DNA from 4 places in the Promicromonospora sp. NFX87 genome. Region 2 is predicted to be linked to each of the others. Evidence: riboswitches for the same ligand, from Rfam matches in the RefSeq annotation. Region 2 holds a riboswitch; each other region holds the start of a gene.
What was found. A riboswitch is a leader RNA that binds a small molecule or an ion and turns the genes downstream of it on or off. The one in region 2 is predicted to bind cyclic di-AMP.
Positions count from the first base shown of each region.

Region 1: it holds a riboswitch for cyclic di-AMP, as region 2 does, so the genes downstream of both, ACNYC2_RS04640 (C40 family peptidase) here and ACNYC2_RS27525 (C40 family peptidase) in region 2, are expected to answer to the same signal.
Region 3: it holds a riboswitch for cyclic di-AMP, as region 2 does, so the genes downstream of both, ACNYC2_RS01670 (C40 family peptidase) here and ACNYC2_RS27525 (C40 family peptidase) in region 2, are expected to answer to the same signal.
Region 4: it holds a riboswitch for cyclic di-AMP, as region 2 does, so the genes downstream of both, ACNYC2_RS19390 (C40 family peptidase) here and ACNYC2_RS27525 (C40 family peptidase) in region 2, are expected to answer to the same signal.

Region 1 covers NZ_CP183413.1:1,048,664-1,053,130, reverse strand. Annotated here, with positions in the region: gene ACNYC2_RS04645 (phytoene desaturase family protein) at 1-1,563, opposite strand, end outside; cyclic di-AMP (ydaO/yuaA leader) riboswitch at 1,710-1,859, shown strand; gene ACNYC2_RS04640 (C40 family peptidase) at 1,863-2,777, shown strand; gene ACNYC2_RS04635 (NAD(P)-dependent oxidoreductase) at 2,891-3,868, shown strand; gene mutM (bifunctional DNA-formamidopyrimidine glycosylase/DNA-(apurinic or apyrimidinic site) lyase) at 3,957-4,467, opposite strand, start outside.
Region 2 covers NZ_CP183413.1:6,153,479-6,157,945, forward strand. Annotated here, with positions in the region: gene ACNYC2_RS27510 (C40 family peptidase) at 1-162, shown strand, start outside; gene ACNYC2_RS27515 (S8 family serine peptidase) at 251-1,312, opposite strand; gene ACNYC2_RS27520 (hypothetical protein) at 1,458-2,216, opposite strand; cyclic di-AMP (ydaO/yuaA leader) riboswitch at 2,517-2,714, shown strand; gene ACNYC2_RS27525 (C40 family peptidase) at 2,717-3,451, shown strand; gene ACNYC2_RS27530 (hypothetical protein) at 3,563-4,444, opposite strand.
Region 3 covers NZ_CP183413.1:346,745-351,211, forward strand. Annotated here, with positions in the region: gene serC (phosphoserine transaminase) at 1-200, opposite strand, end outside; gene ACNYC2_RS01665 (metal-dependent transcriptional regulator) at 290-1,006, shown strand; cyclic di-AMP (ydaO/yuaA leader) riboswitch at 1,190-1,381, shown strand; gene ACNYC2_RS01670 (C40 family peptidase) at 1,432-2,178, shown strand; gene ACNYC2_RS01675 (universal stress protein) at 2,370-3,335, shown strand; gene ACNYC2_RS01680 (aminotransferase class I/II-fold pyridoxal phosphate-dependent enzyme) at 3,402-4,467, opposite strand, start outside.
Region 4 covers NZ_CP183413.1:4,324,314-4,328,780, reverse strand. Annotated here, with positions in the region: gene ACNYC2_RS19405 (gamma-glutamyltransferase) at 1-119, shown strand, start outside; gene ACNYC2_RS19400 (cysteine hydrolase family protein) at 116-712, opposite strand; gene ACNYC2_RS19395 (purine-cytosine permease family protein) at 709-2,133, opposite strand; gene ACNYC2_RS19390 (C40 family peptidase) at 2,229-2,990, opposite strand; cyclic di-AMP (ydaO/yuaA leader) riboswitch at 2,990-3,173, opposite strand; gene ACNYC2_RS19385 (FAD-binding oxidoreductase) at 3,298-4,467, opposite strand, start outside.

The DNA of each region.
Region 1 (4,467 bases), 1.4 Mb from region 2:
GCCGGGGATACCGCTGACGCCACCGCCGCGGCGGGCTCCGGCGGCCGCCAGGAGCACCCGGGGGTGCTCGGTCGCGACGCCCCAGCGGCCGGACTCGTCGCCGTCGTCCGGCTCGGCGAACGGCCAGCTGAGGTCGCGGTGGAAGATGTGCCCGCCCGGCAGCCCGACGTCGCGCTCCAGGTCGACGGGGGTGCGCACCTCGAGGCAGGGGGCGCCGTCGGCGTCGAGCGCGAGCACGTCCTCGATCGGCTCGGCGAGCACGGAGTCGAGGGAGGCGAGCGTGGCCCGGAGCGCCCGCTCACGGGCGACGTCGGGCTCGGTGCGGAAGAGCCGTGCCGGCATGTGCAGCCCGAACAGCGTGATGGTCTGCGCGTCCGTCTTGGCGAGCTCCGGCCCGAGGATCGTCCGGTCGGTGAGCGTGTGGCAGTAGATCTCGCTGGGCGGCAGGTCGGGGATGCGCCCGGCGGCGGCCTGCGCGTGCGCTGCCTGGAGCTGGGTCAGGGACTCGTTGACGTGCAGGGTCCCGCTGAACGCGGCGACGGGGTCGACGTCGTCGCGCAGCCTGGGCAGTCGGGTCAGCAGCATGTTCACCTTGAGCTGGGCGCCCTCGGGGCGGTCGGCAGTCGTCGAGGCGTCGCCGCCCAGCAGCCGGTCCAGCTCCGCCGGGGCGCACGCCGCGAGCACGTGGCCGGCCGTGACGCCCTGGGTGCGCCCGTCGGCGTCGGTCCAGGCGACCTCCGCGCCGGAGGCGCCGGGTGCACCTGGATCGACGGCGGTGACCGTCGCCGAGGTGACTATCGTCGCGCCGGCGGCCACCGCGGCGTCGCGCAGGGCGCCCGAGACGGCGCCCATGCCGCCCACCGGCACGTCCCAGTCGCCGGTCCCGTTGCCGATGACGTGGTAGAGAAAGCAGCGGTTCTGCCGCAGGGACGGCTCGTCGATGTCGGCGAACGTGCCGATCAGGCCGTCGGTGGCCGCGACCCCGCGGACCACGTCGTCGGCGAAGGTGCGGCGCAGCACCTCTCCGAGGGGCTCCTCGAAGAGCGCGCGCCAGGCCTCCTCGCCCACCCCGTCGACCACGAGGTCCCGGACCGCCGACCGCGGGAGCAGGGGTTCGGTGAGGGTCGGCGCGAGCCGGCGGGCCACCTCGGCGGTCATGGCGTAGAAGCGGCCCCAGGCCTCGAAGTCGGCGTCCGAACCGGTGAGCCGCCGGAACGAGGCGCGCGTGGCGACGTCGTCCTGGCTGTCGACGAGGAGGCCGCCGTCGGCCACCGGTGTGTACGAGGACCAGCGGCGGCGCTTCAGCCTGACGGGCAGGCCGAGCTCGTCGATCACCCGGCGAGGCAGGAGCGAGACGAGGTAGGAGTAGCGCGACAGCCGCGCGTCCACCCCGGCGAAGGGGCGGGCCGAGACGGCGGCGCCGCCCACGTGGTCCGCGCGTTCGAGGACCAGGACGGACCGGCCGCCACGGGCCGCATAGGCAGCCGCGGTGAGGCCGTTGTGACCCCCGCCCACCACCACGACGTCGTACCGGGATCGCATCGAATGGGTCATGGACGCCATAGTGGCATGGGGCACAGATTGCCAAGGACGTTCCATCACAGGTCGCTATGTGACCTAATCGTGACATTTGCGCGAGGGGCAGGTACGGTCGATCTCGCCTCTCCAGCAACGGGGAGGTCCAGGCCCGGACGCCGAACCCTGTCACCGGACCTTGGCAGCCAGAACCGTGACAGGGGCGGGGGAACCAGGTAAGCGGGCACGTGAGTGTCCTTGGGGTGAAGCCTCCTTGTGAGGCCGGGTGAATCGCTCTCCCATCCGAACCCGACAGCTCACTTCGTAGGCGTCCGAGGAGATCACTGGTGACCGTACTCACCGACCGCACGCACGACTGGGCGGACGACCAGGCAAGCCGTTCCAGCAACCGGGGCAGGCACCGCGCCGACGGCCCCGCACTCACCCCCTTCACCGCACTGACCCAGACCGCAGCCGAGAACGCTGCCCGGACCGGCGCCATCGCGGTCGTCACGTCCGGCATGCTGGCGTCGGTGTTCACCCAGACCGCCCACTCCGCGCCCGCCGAGACGCACACGCAGGCCGCGCTCGCGAACGCCACGCCGGTCAGCAACACCATCAGCAACAACACGATCAGCAACACGGTCGACTCGACCGTCCGCGCCGGGTTCGCCGAGAACCTGGTGACCAAGGTCAAGGTCACCCAGGACGCCGACTTCTACGCCGAGCGCGGACGCGTGTCCGTGACGCCGTACGCCGAGACCGAGGAAGGCATCGCCGAGGCAAAGGCCAAGGCTGAGGCCGAGGCTCGTGCCAAGGCGGAAGCCGAGGCGAAGGCGAAGGCCGAGGCTGAGGCAGCCGAAGCCGCCGCGGAGGCCGAGGCGGCCGCAGAGGCAGCGGCCGCTGCCGCCGCGGACTCGTCCGGGCTGGGCCAACAGGCCGTCAACCTCGCACTCGAGTACGTCGGTGTGCCCTACGTGTGGGGCGGAGCCTCCCCCAGCGGCTTCGACTGCTCAGGGCTCATCCAGTACGTCTACGGCCAGCTCGGTATCTCGATCCCCCACAGCTCGAGCGCGATCTCGACCATCGGGTACCAGGTCTCCGCCGCCTCGGCGCAGCCGGGCGACATCGTGTGGACGCCGGGCCACGTCGCCCTCTACGCGGGCGACGGCATGGTCGTCGAGGCCCAGCAGGAGGGCACCCCCGTGCAGTACGGCGAGATGTGGCAGAACAACCCGGTGTTCATCCGGGTGACGGGCTGACGCCTACCCCCGCCACTCCGCAGCACCGTTCCGGACCGCGAGGTGTGTCGCGCCAACCCCCTGGCGCGACACACCTCGTTCGTGTCCCGGGCTCGTCCGGTAACGTCCCGGGCGTGAAGATCCTCGTACCGGACGTGCCCTTCGACCTCGACTTCCCGGCCCTGCTGCCCGACGGCGGAGCCTCCTTCGCGCCCGGCGGCACCGACACCGTCGTCGCCTACGCGATGAACGAGCCGGTCCCCGAGGAGCACACCGACGCCGAGATGCTGGTCACCTGGTCGAGCCCGCCCAAGATCCTCGCCGACGCCGCCCTCCGGCTCCCCCGGCTGCGCTGGGTGCAGACCCTCTCCGCGGGGCCCGACGTCGCGCTGCGTGCCGGGTTCGCGCCCGACGTCGTCATCTCCTCCGGCCAGTCCCTGCACGACGACACGGTCACCGAGCACACCCTGGCGCTGGTCCTGGCGACGGTGCGCCGCATCGACGTCTCCCTCGCCGCGCAGCGGGAGCACCACTGGGCCAAGGAGATCGCGTTCGCCCAGGCCGACCCGGTCACCGGCCGCGAGTACACGCTCGACGGCGCACGCGTGACGATCTGGGGTTTCGGGTCGATCGCCCTGCGGCTGGCCCCGCTGCTGACCGCGCTCGGTGCGCGGGTCACCGGCGTCGCCTCGCGTGCGGGCGAGCGCTCCGGGTACCCCGTGGTGGGGCCGGACGGACTGGACGCCCTGCTCGCCGAGACCGACCTGCTCATCTCGCTGCTGCCCGCGATCCCCGCGACGCGGCACATCCTCGACGCCCGCCTGCTGGGTTTGCTGCCGCCGACTGCCCGGTTCGTGAACGTCGGCCGGGGTGCGACGGTGGACGAGGAAGCGCTCGCCGACGCGCTGCGGTCCGGGCGGCTCGCGGGAGCCGCGCTCGACGTCATGGAGACGGAGCCGCTGCCGGAGGACTCCCCGCTCTGGGACCTCCCGAACCTGATCCTCACGCCCCACGTGGCGGGTGGCCGGCCGCGCGGCGCCGCCCGCTTCCTCGCGGACCAGCTCACGGCCTGGCGCACGGGCGCGAAACTCCGCAACGTAGCCACGAGGTAGTGCCGCGAAGTAGAGCGGGTGTCCGGACACCCGCTCTACTTCAGCATCGGCCTGTTGTCGAGGTAGAGGGGGTGTCCGGACGCGTGCTCTACTTCGGCGATCTGGGGGCCGGTTGGCAGATCGGGCACGAGAACGACGAGCGGTTCATGAAGGGGTCCCGGCGGATCAGCGCACCGCAGCGGCGGCATTTCTCGTTCTCCTGCCCGTACACCGCGAGCGAGCGGTCGAAGTATCCCGACTCCCCGTTCACGTTGACGTACAGCTCGTCGAAGCTGGTGCCGCCCTGGGCCAGCGCCTCGCGCATCACCTCGGCGGCCGAGTCCAGCACCCGGCGCACGTCCGCGGCCTTGAGCTTGTCGGTCGGCCGGGCCCAGTGGACCTGCGCGCGCCACAGCGCCTCGTCGGCGTAGATGTTGCCCACGCCGGACACGACCGTCTGGTCCAGCAGCGCGCGCTTGACCTGGGTCCGACGGCGGCGCACCCGGCGCACCAGCCCGTCCAGGTCCAGGTTCGGGTCGAGCAGGTCGCGGGCGATGTGCGCGACGGGCTGCGGCAGGAGGGGCAGGTCCGAGCCGTAGCCTGCCGGGATGTTCGACGCC
Region 2 (4,467 bases):
TACCAGGTCACGTCGCCCATCCCCGGTGACATCGTGTGGACCCAGGGCCACGTCTCCCTCTACGCGGGCGACGGCATGGTCGTCGAGGCGGCCAACTACGGCACCCCGGTGCGCCACACGGCCCAGTGGCAGGACTACGCGGTCTACATCCGCCCCTACTGACCCGATCCGCGAAGTAGAGCGCCTGTCCGGCTTCCGCGCGGGGTAGACCGTGCGGAGGCCGGACAGGCGCTCTACTTCGCGGATCGGGTCAGTACGCGACCGCCGCGGCCGCGTCGACGATGCCGTACCCGTACAGCGGCGTCCACACGCCGACGAGGCCCAGGAGCGGGTCGCGCGCGGTGCCGAGGATCGCGCTCTCGACCTCTGCCATCGTCCGGCCCTGGCCGTAGAGCAGCGCCGCGACCCCGGCCACGTGCGGCGTCGCCATCGACGTGCCCGCGTAGGCGTCGTAGCTGCCGCCTGCGCACGTGTCCGAGCCCGTGCCCACGGGCACCGTGGACCAGACGTCGCCGTCGCACCCGTTCAGGCCGCCCGCCCCGCCGGGCGCCGAGACGCTCTTCAGGTCGAGCTTGATCGGGAGCTCCGAGTAGTAGGCGTGGAGGCGGGCCGAGTCCGTGGCCCCGACGCAGATCGCGGAGCTGTTGAAGGCCGGGTCGGTGCACAGCGGCGTCGACGAGTTGCCTGCCGCCGCGACCGTGAGCACCCCCCGCTCACGGGCGTACGCGATGGCGTCGCGCATCAGGGTGTCGAGACCGATGATCGTCAGCAGCTGCCCGCCCGGGGCCGAGCCCAGGGAGAGGTTGATGACGTCGGCGCCGTTGTCGGCGGCCCACCGGATCCCGTCCGCGATGTCCTGCGAGGAGCCCGAGCCGGCCTCGAGGACCTTGACCGGGAGCACCTTGGCGCCGGGGGCGACACCCGCGACGCCTATGCCGTTGTCCGCCGCGGCGGCGACGATGCCTGCCACGTGCGTGCCGTGCTCGTCCCCGTCGTTCTGACCGTCGGGGCCCCTGAAGTCCCCGTCGCCGCACGGACGGACGTCCGCGCAGCCGGAGAAGGTGGCACCGGGCAGGAGCTGGCCGACGAGGTCCGGCTGGTCGAAGTCGACGCCCGTGTCGACGACGGCCACCACCGCACCCTCACCCGTGCCGGCCGACCAGGCGGCCTCGGCGTTGATCTGGTCCAGGCCCCACTGCTTGTCCCGGAGGGGGTCGTTGGTAGCGGCCTGTGCACCGGGTGCCACGGCGACGAGCACCGCCACGGCGAGGGCCGCGGAGGTGGCGGCGCCGACGAGTGACTTCCTGTTCATGTGTGCCCCCTGTGTCTGCTCGTGGGCCGGATACCCCCGAACTCGGACAAACCTATGGGGACCGGACACGCGCCGAACAGGGCGAGCAAGGCACAGCGGGTGAAAATTTACACGCCCGCAATCAGCAGGGTCGCGGGCTGCCGCCTCAGGCCCAGGCCTCGGACAGCTCGTCCTCGTCCACAGCCTCCCGGGAGAGCCGGAGCGCCGCGATCGCCGCACCGAGCAGCAGGGCGACCACCCAGGCGCCGAGCTGGTGCGCGTCGGGCACCATGGCCGCCGAGGCTAGCTCGTGCGCCACGATCGCCGCCGCGGACAGCGGGTTCTCCGTGAGCGCGGAGCCCGGCCAGATGTTCTCCTGCACGGCCAGGAGGGCCGGCCCGGCGGCCTGCAGCACCCACACGATGCCCGCGGTCGGCAGCCAGCCGAGCAGCTCGAGCGGCCGGCTGTCCACCGCGAGGCCGAACGCCACGCCGAGCGCCACCGCGAAGATCCACCACGTTCCGGTGGGGGACACCAGGTTGCCCGGCACCAGACCCCACAGCCAGCCGTCCAGGAGCACGACGGGCAGGGCCAGGGCAGGCCCGCGCAGGACGGCCGGGCCCAGGGCCACCAGGAGGCCGGCCGCCAGCCCTACGACCCCGGCAGCGACGGTGACGACGAGCATCCCGAGCGGCGCGGCGTCTCCGGGAGCACTGCCGCGGATCGCGAGCAGGCACGAGGCACCGCCCGCCGCGGACATGGCGAGCAGGGTGCCCGTCGTCGCGGCAGCGGCACCCGCCCTTGCCGAAGCCGGGATGCCCGCCGTGAGGCCGCCGAGAAGACCGCCGATCAGCGCCATGACGACCAGGCCGACCACTGCGTCGTCGGCGGTGAACGGGAGCGGCAGGAATGCGGTTGAGCGCACTGTCGAAGCCTCAGTAAGGCCTATGACCTCGTACAACGCCTGCAGGAGCCAGGGCAGAAACCCGCACACCCACCAGACGACGGCACTGATGGGAAGCACCCACCAGGCGGAGACGCGATATGCGCTTTCACCCATGCCGCCGAACGGTAGCCGATGTATGTGATGTCGGTCATAGCCTATGAAGACCGGAACGGCGCAAATCTGTGCCTTCGGCGGGTGAGACCGGAATGCGTAACCCGATCGTGACTTTTCTGGGGAAGGTGTGTACGTTGACTTCTGCCCCACCACATCGGTGGGGCCGTGAACCGGACGCCGAATCCTGTCACCGGTTCATGACCAGACGTTCGAGACAGGAGCGGGGGACCCACCTTCCCGGGCGACAGCACCATCGTCGCCCTCGGGGTGAAGCCGGACGGAACCCCCCAGTAGCCGTGCGGCCGGGTGTGTACTCCTACCCGAACCCGACAGCTGACCTCGCAGGCGGTACAGGAGACATTTAGGTGACGAACTCCCTTCGCGGACGGCATCGTGACAGCCGCCCGGCCATGACACCGCTGAGCATCCTTGCTCGTACCGCCACAGAGAACGCAGGCACCGTAGCCCGCCGAGGAGCCATCGCCGCAGCAGCCGGTGGCGTCCTGATCTCGACCATCGCGACGACGGCCCACGCGGCCCCCGCCATGGATCTGAAGACCGACGTGAAGTCCGCCAAGCTGAACACGGTCGACCTGCACTCCCTCACCGCGGTGGCCAAGCAGGCAGTCGCCGCGGCCCCCACCGTCACGGTCCCGTCCGACGCGAAGATGCCGATCGAGATGGAAGCCCTGGGCACCTCCTCGGGCGCCGACGGCAAGAAGGGCGACGGCCCCGCCGTGGTCTCGGTCGACGCGCCGGACCCGGTCCCGGTCGGCGAGCAGGCCATCAACGTCGCTTTCAACTACCTCGGCATCACGTACGTGCTGGGCGGTAACTCGCCGGCCGAGGGCATGGACTGCTCCGGCCTCATCCAGTACGTGTACGCGCAGCTCGGCGTGAACCTGCCGCACTCGTCCGGCGCGATGCTGAGCTCCGGCTACCAGGTCACCTACCCGGAGCCCGGCGACATCGTCTGGACGCCGGGCCACGTGGCCCTGTACGCGGGCGACGGCATGATCATCGAGGCCTGGGCCGCCGGCATGCCGGTGCGCTACACCGAGATGTGGCAGAACAGCCCGACGTTCATCCGCGTCGTCTGAGCCGGAGAGCCTGAGCCGAGGCCGCGGTACCGCAGTACATCGCGAGGCGTCGCCTCCGCGCCGGGTTTCCGCCCGACGCCGGAGGCGGCGCCTCTCGCGTGTCCGGACCGTTCACTCCGGCCAGTCGCAGTAGTCCGCGACGAAGGCGTAGAAGTCGGAGCGCGCGGTGTCGGGCATCGGCACGTAGACCGGCTCCTGCCGGACGCCGCCGACGCGCGCGGAGACCGGCAGGAACGTGCCCCGCTTGTCCTCGGCCACCGCATGGACGTCGCAGCGGGCGGGCACCACGGCCAGGACCACCTCGCCGGCCCCCTGTCCCGCCAGGTCCGGGCCGACCCAGCCCGAAGCGTCGCCGCCTGGGTCCGCATTCGTCATCAGGGTCGTCCCGGCGATCCGGTCGAGCGTGACCTCCGGGCCGCCGTCGACCCGCTCGATCCGCAGGGTGACCAGAGCGGTCAGCTCACCGTCGCGGGTCTCGACGGGGACGTCGGCGTCGACGGTGAGGTCGGCTCCGGCCGCTACCGCCGCTGCCGAGCAGTCCACCGCGTGGTTCCGGGCGAGGTGCCCGACGGGATCGTCCACCTCGTCGACGGCGACGTCGGTCGCCGGGCCCAGGTCGTCGCCCTCGCCGAGGGCGAGCGTGATCGTGGCGGACGGCGCAGCGGCCTCCTCAACCACCGCCAGGTCCGCGCACCTCGCCTGGCCCAGCCCCACGAAGACGGCGCGCGTGGCGCCCGGCCGCAGCACGAGGGTGCGCCCCTCCTTGGTGAGGTGTGACGGCCCGAACTGCTCGGTCCGCAGGGCCCCGGAGAGGAGCGTCAACGTCTCGCCGGAGTCGTTGGTGACCTCGAGCCGGATCTCCCGTTTGGCGTACTGCTCACGGCCCTGCGCCACCTCGACGCTGAGGTGGGAGGCGACGTCGTCGGGCACCGGGCCCTTCGCGGACGGCGGCGCGCCGCCGCCCGTACACGCGACCGCGGCCGCGCCGACCACCGACGTCAGAAGGACGAGGATGG
Region 3 (4,467 bases), 720 kb from region 2:
TCGTAGCCGTCGGGCGCGCCGAGCAGCTCCGTGACACCCTCACGAATGCGGTGCACCAGGTTCTTCACGGGCGTCCGCCGGTGTGACGTGCCGAGAACGTGCGCGTTCGCCACGAGATGATCCACCTGACCCGGGCGCACCTTGGAGGGGCCGGAGCCGAATCGGCCGTCGGCGGGCAGCAGGTGTGGCGGGATTGTCAGTGGCACAGAACTAGACTAGAACCTGGGCCGACGCCCGGGCCGCACGTGTCCAGGGCGACTGGGCGGCTGTGCGCATGACGGGAGCTGACGTGACGGATCTGATCGACACCACCGAGATGTATCTCAAGACGATCTACGAGCTCGACGAGGAGGGCATCACGCCCTTGCGCGCGCGCATCGCGGAACGGCTGGGGCACTCAGGCCCGACGGTGTCGCAGACCGTCGCACGTATGGAGCGCGACGGCCTCGTGATCGTGACGGGCGACCGGCACCTCGAGCTCACCGAGCTGGGCCACGACAAGGCGATGCGCGTGATGCGCAAGCACCGCCTCGCGGAGCGGCTGCTGACCGACGTCATCAAGCTCGACTGGGAGCACGTGCACGTCGAGGCCTGTCGCTGGGAGCACGTGATGAGCGACCTGGTGGAGAAGCGCCTCGTGGGCCTGCTCGACCACCCGCACCACGACCCGTACGGCAACCCGATCCCCGGCCTCTCGGAGCTCGGCGAGGAGTACACCGACGTACCGTTCCTGACCGGCGTGATCTCGCTGCCGTCCGCGTTCGAGGCGGCGGCGAAGAAGGGCGTCAAGGGCGAGCCGCTCGCGGCGTCGCTCACCCGTATCGCGGAGCCGCTGCAGACGGACATCGAGCTGCTCGCTCGCCTGTCCGAGGCCGGCCTGGTGCCCGGCTCCCGCATCACCGCGGAGCACAGCGGCGGGACCTACACGGTGGCCGTCGACGGCGCGGGTACGGCGCTCGAGCTCGGCGAGGACGTGGCCCGCCACCTCTTCGTCGCGACGGCCTGAGACAGGCCTCGCGGGGCCTTCGGCTGGCCGGTCTGCCGTCCGGTCGCTCCCCAGCCGCCGTCCAGTTTGTCGGAAAAGCGAAAACCCTCTCGCGACACGCTCTGGCAGTCGTTGCCGGAACGTGACATCGAGGGTGAGGTCCGGTACGTTCGGACCGCTCCCACGGAGTTATTCGTGGGGGTCCTCGGACGGACGCCGAACTCTGTCACCGGCCGGGGCCCCAAGACGACCGCATGACAGAGGCGGGGGACCCACCAACGGGCGCCAGGGCGCGTCCTCGGGGTGAAGCCGGGTATTCCTTCGGGATGCTCGGCCGGGTGATTTCTCCCACCCGAACCCGACAGCTGACCTCGAAGGCGTTCAAGGAGAGGTACTACGTGACTGCACGTACGACTCGCGCTCGCCATCGGGCTGCGCGACGACCAGTGACTCCGTTCACCGAACTTGCTCAGAACGCCGCAGTAGGCCGCCGCACCGCGGTCGCAGCCGCTGGTGGCGCGCTCCTCGTCTCGACCTTCGGTGGCGCGCTGGTCGCCCAGGCTGCTCCGGTGGAGACCGGCCACGCGAAGATGAACTCGGTCGACCTCAACGCGCTGGCGACGCAGGCCCGTGAGGCGCTCTCCAACGCACCCGTCGTGTCGGTGGCACCCGACGCAGAGCTCAACGTCGAGAAGTCCGCGGTCTCCGTGGTCTCCGCCGCCGAGAACGAGGACTACCAGGCGGAGCTCGCCGCGAACGAGGCGGAGGAGGCAGCCGAGGCTGCCGCCGCCGAGGCTGCTGAGGCCGCCGAGGCAGCCGCCAGCACCGTCTCCAGCTCGGTCGACATCCCCGCGTCGGCGATCGGCAACTCCGTGATCTCGATCGCGAGCCGCTACATCGGCGTGCCGTACGTCTCCGGTGGCGCCAGCCCGAGCGGCATGGACTGCTCCGGCTTCACGCAGTACGTCTTCGGGCAGCTCGGTATCAGCCTGCCCCACTCGTCGTCGGCCCAGGCCGGTTACGGCACCCAGGTGCCGGCGTCCGAGGCTCAGCCGGGCGACCTGATGTGGACCCCCGGGCACGTCTCGATCTACGCCGGTGGCAACACGATGATCGACGCGTCCAAGCCGGGCACCGTCGTCGACTTCCGCACCATCTGGCAGTCGAACCCCACGTTCATCCGCCTGGGCTGATCCCAGCCACGTAGTACCGCAAGCATAGATTCGCGAAGTAGAGCGCCTGTCCGAAATTCCCTGGTGTCGCCAGGGAGACCCGGACAGGCGCTCTACTTCGCGAATCTTTGTTTTGCCACCGGTCACCCATAACGCGCGCACCGCCGGTAGCGTTGGACTGCAATGGTGCTTGGGCGAAGAGAGGTCTTGCGATGACGCGATCCGAGGTCGTACTGGTCGGGGTGGACGGATCGGCCGCGAGCCTGCACGCGCTGGACTGGGCCACCGCCTACGCGCACCGCGTGGGCTGGGCGCTGCACATCGTCTGCAGCTATTCGCTGCCGTCCTTCACGGCCGCGTCGCTCGACGGCGGATACGCCGCCCTCGACGACACGACCATCCAGGAGGGCGCCAAGTCGGTCCTCGCCGAGGCGGAGGCGCGCGTGGCCGACGCCGGCGTGCGCGCCACGACCGAGGTCGCGACCGGCGACGCGGCGGGCGTGCTCGTGGAGCTGTCCGGCGATTACGGGCTGGCCGTCGTCGGCACGCGCGGCCGGGGCGGGTTCACGGAGCGGCTGCTGGGCACGGTGTCGTCCGCACTGCCCGCGCACGCGCGGTGCCCGGTCGTCGTGGTCCCGCTGCGCGCCGAGGCGAACCGGGGCGTCTCCTGGAGCCAGCCCGGCTCCGGGCCGGGAGCGGACGCCGAGACGAGCACGACGGCAGCGGCAGCCGAGATCCGGGAGGTGCGCCGCATCGTCGTCGGTGTGGACGGGTCGCCGCAGGCCGAGCGGGCGCTGCAGCACGCGATCCTCCAGGCGAACGCGTGGGGCGCGGAGCTGACCGCCGTCACCGGCGTGCCCGTGGGGAACAGCGGGATGCTCGCGTGGCTGCCGTCGAACATCGACCGGGAGCAGGTGCTCGCCGACATCGGGGCCGGCATGGACGTCCTGGTCGACAAGTACGAGGCGCAGAACCCCGGCCTGCGGATCCGGCGGATCGTGCTGGACGGTACCGGCGCGGAGCTGCTGACGGAGTTCTCGACGGCGTCGGACCTGGTGGTCCTGGGGTCGCGCGGGCGGGGTGGGTTCCGCGGGCTGCTGCTGGGCTCCACGAGCCAGGCGGTGCTGCACCACGCGGCGTGCCCCGTGCTCGTGGTCAACAAGCACTGCACGGACTGACGCCCGACCGTTGGTCGAGCTTGTCGAGACCGGTCTCGACAAGCTCGACCAACGCTGGAGCGGGTCCTACTTGGTCGCGGCCTCGGCGGCGGCCAGGAGGACGCAGGTCGCCACGCCGTCCATCGCCGTGCGCACCTCGTCCAGCGGGGGCATCGACGGCGCGAGGCGCACGTTCTTGTTCTCCGGGTCCTTGCCGTACGGGTGGGTGGCGCCCGCAGGCGTCAGCGCGATCCCCGCCTCCTTGGCGAGCTGCACCACGCGGGACGCGGTACCCGGAGCGACGTCGAGCGACACGAAGTAGCCGCCCTTGGGCTCCGTCCACGACGCGATGCCGGACCCGCCCAGACGCTCGTTCAGGATCTGCGCCACCGCCTCGAACTTGGGCGCCAGGATCTCGCGGTGCTTGCGCATGTGCTCGCGCACGCCGTCGGCCGAGCCGAAGAACAGCGCGTGCCGCAGGTGGTTGATCTTGTCCGGGCCGATCGAGGCCGCCGACAGGTGCTTCTTGTACCAGGCGATGTTGGCCGGCGAGCTGGCGAGGAAGGAGACGCCCGCGCCGGCGAACGTGACCTTGGACGTCGAGGCGAACATGATCACGCGGTCCGGGTTGCCGGCCTCCGCGGCCAGCGCGATGGCGTTCGGGCTGGTCACCTCGTCGTCGGTCAGGTGGTGCACCGCGTACGCGTTGTCCCACATGATGCGGAAGTCCGGCGCCGCGGCGGGCATCGAGACCAGCGCGCGGGCGACGTCGTCGGTGATGACCGCGCCGTCCGGGTTCGAGTAGGTGGGGACAACCCACATGCCCTTGATGGTGGGGTCCTCGGCGACGAGCGCGGCCACGGCCTCGGCGTCGGGCCCGTCCGGCGTCATCGGCACGGAGATCATCTCGATGCCGAGCGCCTCGCAGATCGTGAAGTGCCGGTCGTAGCCCGGCACCGAGCAGATCCAGCGCACCTTCTCCTCGCGGGCCCACGGCTTCGGGGACTCGGGGAACCCGAACAGCTCGGCGTACGCGACGACGTCGTGCATGGTCGTGAGCGAGGCGTTACCCCCGGCGAGGAGCTGCTCGACCGGCACGTCCAGCAGCTCGGCGAAGATGCGCCGGATCGGGAGCCCGCCGTCGAGCCCGCCG
Region 4 (4,467 bases), 1.8 Mb from region 2:
AGGCGGCCCGGCCCAGCTACGGCTCGGTGCAGGCGCTCGTGGTCAGGTGGGGGCAGGGGCGGGTGGGCGGCTACGCCGACGAGCGCCGTTCGGCGGGCTACGTGGTGGGCCGGGGCTAGCCCGGCTGAGCCCCGGCCAGCACGGCCTGCGCCGTCGTGACCTCGATCAGCGGCGCGTAGAGCCGCATGACGTCCAGCGCGCGCTCGTGGTTCTCCGGCGTCGAGCCGGCGCAGGCGTCGGCGACCACGAGCACGCGGCGGCCCGCGTCGGCGGCGGCGAGCGCCGTCGAGATCACGCAGCAGTCGGTCGCGACGCCGGCGAGCACGAGCGTGCCGGCGTCGTGCGTGGCGGCGGCCAGCTCCGGGCCCCACTTGCCGAACGTGGGGAGCGCGACGACGGGCGCCCCGGCGTCCGCGACGTCGGCCAGGTCGGTGATCTCGTAGAGCGGGTCGTCCTCGGGCACGAGTGCGAACGGCCACTGTTCGAAGTAGGCGCGCCAGGCGCCGTCGGGCACCGTGGGGGCGATGTACCTGGTGAGGACCGTGCGGCCCGAGAAGGCGGGGAGCAGACGGCGGGTTCCGGCGAGCGCGGCCGGGTAGTCGGGGGAGGCCCATGGGCTGGGCGGACGCGCGAAGACGTCCTGCATGTCGATGACGACCAGTGCCGTGTCGAGCCCGGGCGGCGCGACGGCGGCCGCTCCGCCGTCGCTCACCGCTCCTCCTGGCGGCGGACGGCGCGCGCGGTGAGCAGGAGCGTGCCGAAGAAGCCGAGGGCCAGGGCGACGAGCACGCCCAGGTTGGCGTACGCCCAGTTCCCGTCGACACCGCCGAGCGGGCCCAGCAGGTAGCCCTGCCAGGCGAGCCACGGCGCGTAGGTGTTGGTCACGAGGCCCCACCCGATGGCGGTGCCGCCCAGCACCAGCGCCACGGCGGACCAGTTCACGGATCCGTACCGGCCGGCGGCGTCGTACAGGTCGGCGTCGGTGTAGTCGCGGCGGCGCAGCAGGATGTCGGCGAGCAGCACGCCGCACCACGCGGCGACGGGTACGCCCAGCGTGATGAGGAAGCCCTGGAAGGGGCCGATGAACGAGTCCGCGACGAACACGACGTAGATCGCGCCGATCACCATGAGCCCGCCGTCGATGGCGGCGGCGACCCAGCGCGGGGCGGGCAGGCCCAGGGACAGCAGTGCGAGGCCTGAGGAGTAGATGTCGAGCGCCGCGCCGCCGATCAGCCCGGCCAGGGCCACCACGACGAACGGGATGAGGAACCACGTGGGCAGGAGCGTGGACAGGGCGCCGATCGGGTCGGCGCCGATCGCCGCGTTCAGGTCGGGGTCCGAGCCGGCGAGCAGCAGGCCGAACACGAGCAGCACCACGGGGGCCAGTGAGGCGCCCAGCGTGGTCCAGCCGACGATCCGCGGGCCGGAGGCGGAGCGGGGCAGGTAGCGCGAGTAGTCGGCGGCCATGTTGACCCAGCCCAGGCCGAACCCGGTCATCATGAACACGAGACCGCCGATCACCTGCGGTGCGCCGCCGGCGGGGATCGCGGCGACGGTGGCCCAGTCGACGTGGTCGGCCACCAGGATGATGTAGACGACGGTGAGCACGGCGGTCAGCACGGTGATGATCACCTGCAGCCGCATCACGAGGTCGAACCCGAAGACGCCTGCGGCCACGACGATGCTCGCCACGACCACGAGGGCCACGATCTTGGTGACGGTTCCGCCGCCCCAGCCGAGCGCCCCGAGCACGGTCGAGGTCGCGAGCGTGGCAAGGGCCACGAGCACCGTCTCCCAGCCGACGGTGAGGATCCAGGACAGCAGGGAGGGCAGCTTGTTGCCGCGCACCCCGAACGCCGCGCGGGACAGCACCATGGTGGGCGCCGAACCGCGCTTGCCCGCCAGCGAGATGAACCCGCAGAAGAGGAACGACACCACGATGCCGAACGCGCCGATCACCGTCGCCTGCCAGAACGAGACACCGAAGCCGAGCAGGTAGGAGCCGTAGCCGAGTCCGAGCACGGACACGTTGGCCCCGAACCAGGGCCAGAACAGGCTGCGGGGCGCGCCGTGCCGCTCGGACTCGTCGATCGTGTTGAGGGCGTTGGTCTCGACCGCCGTGGGGACGCTCATGGTGGCGATCCTGCCACCTGCCGGTGACACGCACGAGAGGCCCGCACCGATGTGGTGCGGGCCCCTCGGGTGGCTGGGTTCAGCCGGCGCGGACGTCAGCCGACGCGGATGAAGGTCGGGCTGTTCTGCCAGATCTCCGTGTAGCGCACGGTCTGGCCGGGGACCGGCGCCTCGACCTGCATGCCGTCGCCCGCGTAGATCGCGACGTGGCCGGGGCTCCAGATGAGGTCGCCCGGCTGGGCCTCGGCCTGCGAGACCGGCGTGCCGGCGTAGCGCTGCTCCGCCGAGGAGTGCGGCAGGTCGATGCCGATCTGCGCGTAGACGTACGACGTGAACCCGGAGCAGTCGAACCCGGCGGGCGTCGAGCCGGCCCAGACGTACGGCACACCGAGGTACTGCATGGCGATCGACACGATCTCGGACCCTCCGGCGGAGGCCGGGGCGGCCTGCTCGACGGGCGCGGCGGTCTCGACGACCTCCTCGACGACCGGCTCGGGCTCGGGTTCCGGGGCGGGGGTCACCTCGATGGTGCCCGTCTCCAGCGTGAACTTGCTGTCGGCGGCTACCTGCACGGCGGGTGCGGTGTTCACGGCCTCGACCACCACGGCCTCGGCGACCGAGCCCTGCGACGTCTTGTTCAGGAGGTCGAGCTCGGCGGTGGACGGGCTGTTGTCGGCCACCGGCGCGGCGTCCGCGGGAACGCTGAGCAGGGAGACCGCCAGGCCGGAGCCGGCGACGACGAGTGCGCCGCGGCGGGCGGCACCTGAGATGCCCCGCGCCGCGGCACGGGAGAGGGGAGTCAGCGGGGTGATCGGTCTGCGGGCAGCACGGTGGCGCCCAGGCGTGCGAGTAGTCAAGAGCTTCTCCTGACGCCTACGAGGTGAGCTGTCGGATTCGGATCGGAGAATGACCCGGCCGCGTACTACCGGTGCGGCTTCACCCCAAGGACACCGTCTCGGTGCCCGCTTACCTGGTTCCCCCGTCCCTGTCTTTTGTCTGTGCAGTCTCGAGGAGGTGACAGGGCTCGGCGCCCACCTCGAGTGCCCGCGGACTTCCCGCGAACCGGAGCGACGCTAACCCCGTCCGGCCGCAAAGTCACAATCGCATCACGGCTCACGGGCCAGATCGCGTCCTACTTGACCCGAATTGTCCCTATGAGGTAGATCACTCCGCCGCCGGGGGAACGTTGTGATTCCGGGCAAACAGGTTGCTCGGGTCGTATTTCCGCTTCACCGTGGCAAGTCGCTCGTAGGTTCCCGCCGGATAGACCGCCGCGACGTCGTCCGCGGTGGTGGTCCCGAGGAAGTTCGAGTAGGCGCCGTTGACGTGCGGCGCGAGCCTGGCCCAGATCGCCGCGAGGCCAGGACGGGCGGCCTCGATCACGGGCTTCGGGCCACCGGCCACCGTCGCGACCAGCAGCTCCGCACTGCGGTGCGCGTACGCCGTCGCGTCGTCAGGGACTCGCGACACCGCGCCACCGACGCTGCGGACCGCTATCGACGGCGCACCCGCCGACGTCCCGACCTCGGCGAGGATCCGCAGCACGTCGGGCACCGACTCCCGCTCGACGAAGCCGCTGTGGCCCAGCAGTTCGAGACCCGGCGGCAGCGCCGCGCCCTCCACGAGGATGTCGGCGTAGGCGTGCGGCGCGACGTCGTCCTCCAGCACCGTCCCGAGCCGGCGGATCGGGTCGAGCGCCCTGGCCGCGAGCTCCGGGTCGTCGCCGTCGAACGCCACATGGATCTCGAGCGGCGCCTCCGGGCCGCCCGCGAACGGGTTGGCCACGTTCGCGATCGAGGTGAGCTCCTCGGGCGCCGTGCGGAGGTGGTCCGCCCAGCCCTGGAGCACGACGGCGGTCTCCGCGGCGGGGAACGTGATCTTGCCGAAGAAGACCGCTGTCGTCGGGTGGGCCACGAACTCGAAGGAGGTCACGACGCCGAGGTTGCCGCCGCCCCCGCGGACCGCCCAGAACAGCTCGGGGTTCTCCTCGGCGCTCGCGGGCACGACCACGCCGTCGGCGGTGACCAGCTGCGCGGCCACCAGGTGGTCGAGCGTCAGGCCGTGCTTGCGGACCTTCCAGCCGATGCCGCCGCTCAGCGTCAGCCCGCCGACCCCGACGCTCCTGGTGTCGCCGGAGGAGATCGCGAGGCCGTGCGGCGCCAGCGCCTCGGCCACCTGGCCCCAGGTCGCGCCGCCGCCCACCCGGACGAGACGGCGGTCCTCGTCGATCACCTCGACGTCGGCGAGCCCGCTCAGGTCGATCACGATGCCGCCGTCGTTGGTGCCGAAGCCGGGAAAGCTGTGGCCGCCGCCGCGCACGGAGAGCGTCAGCCC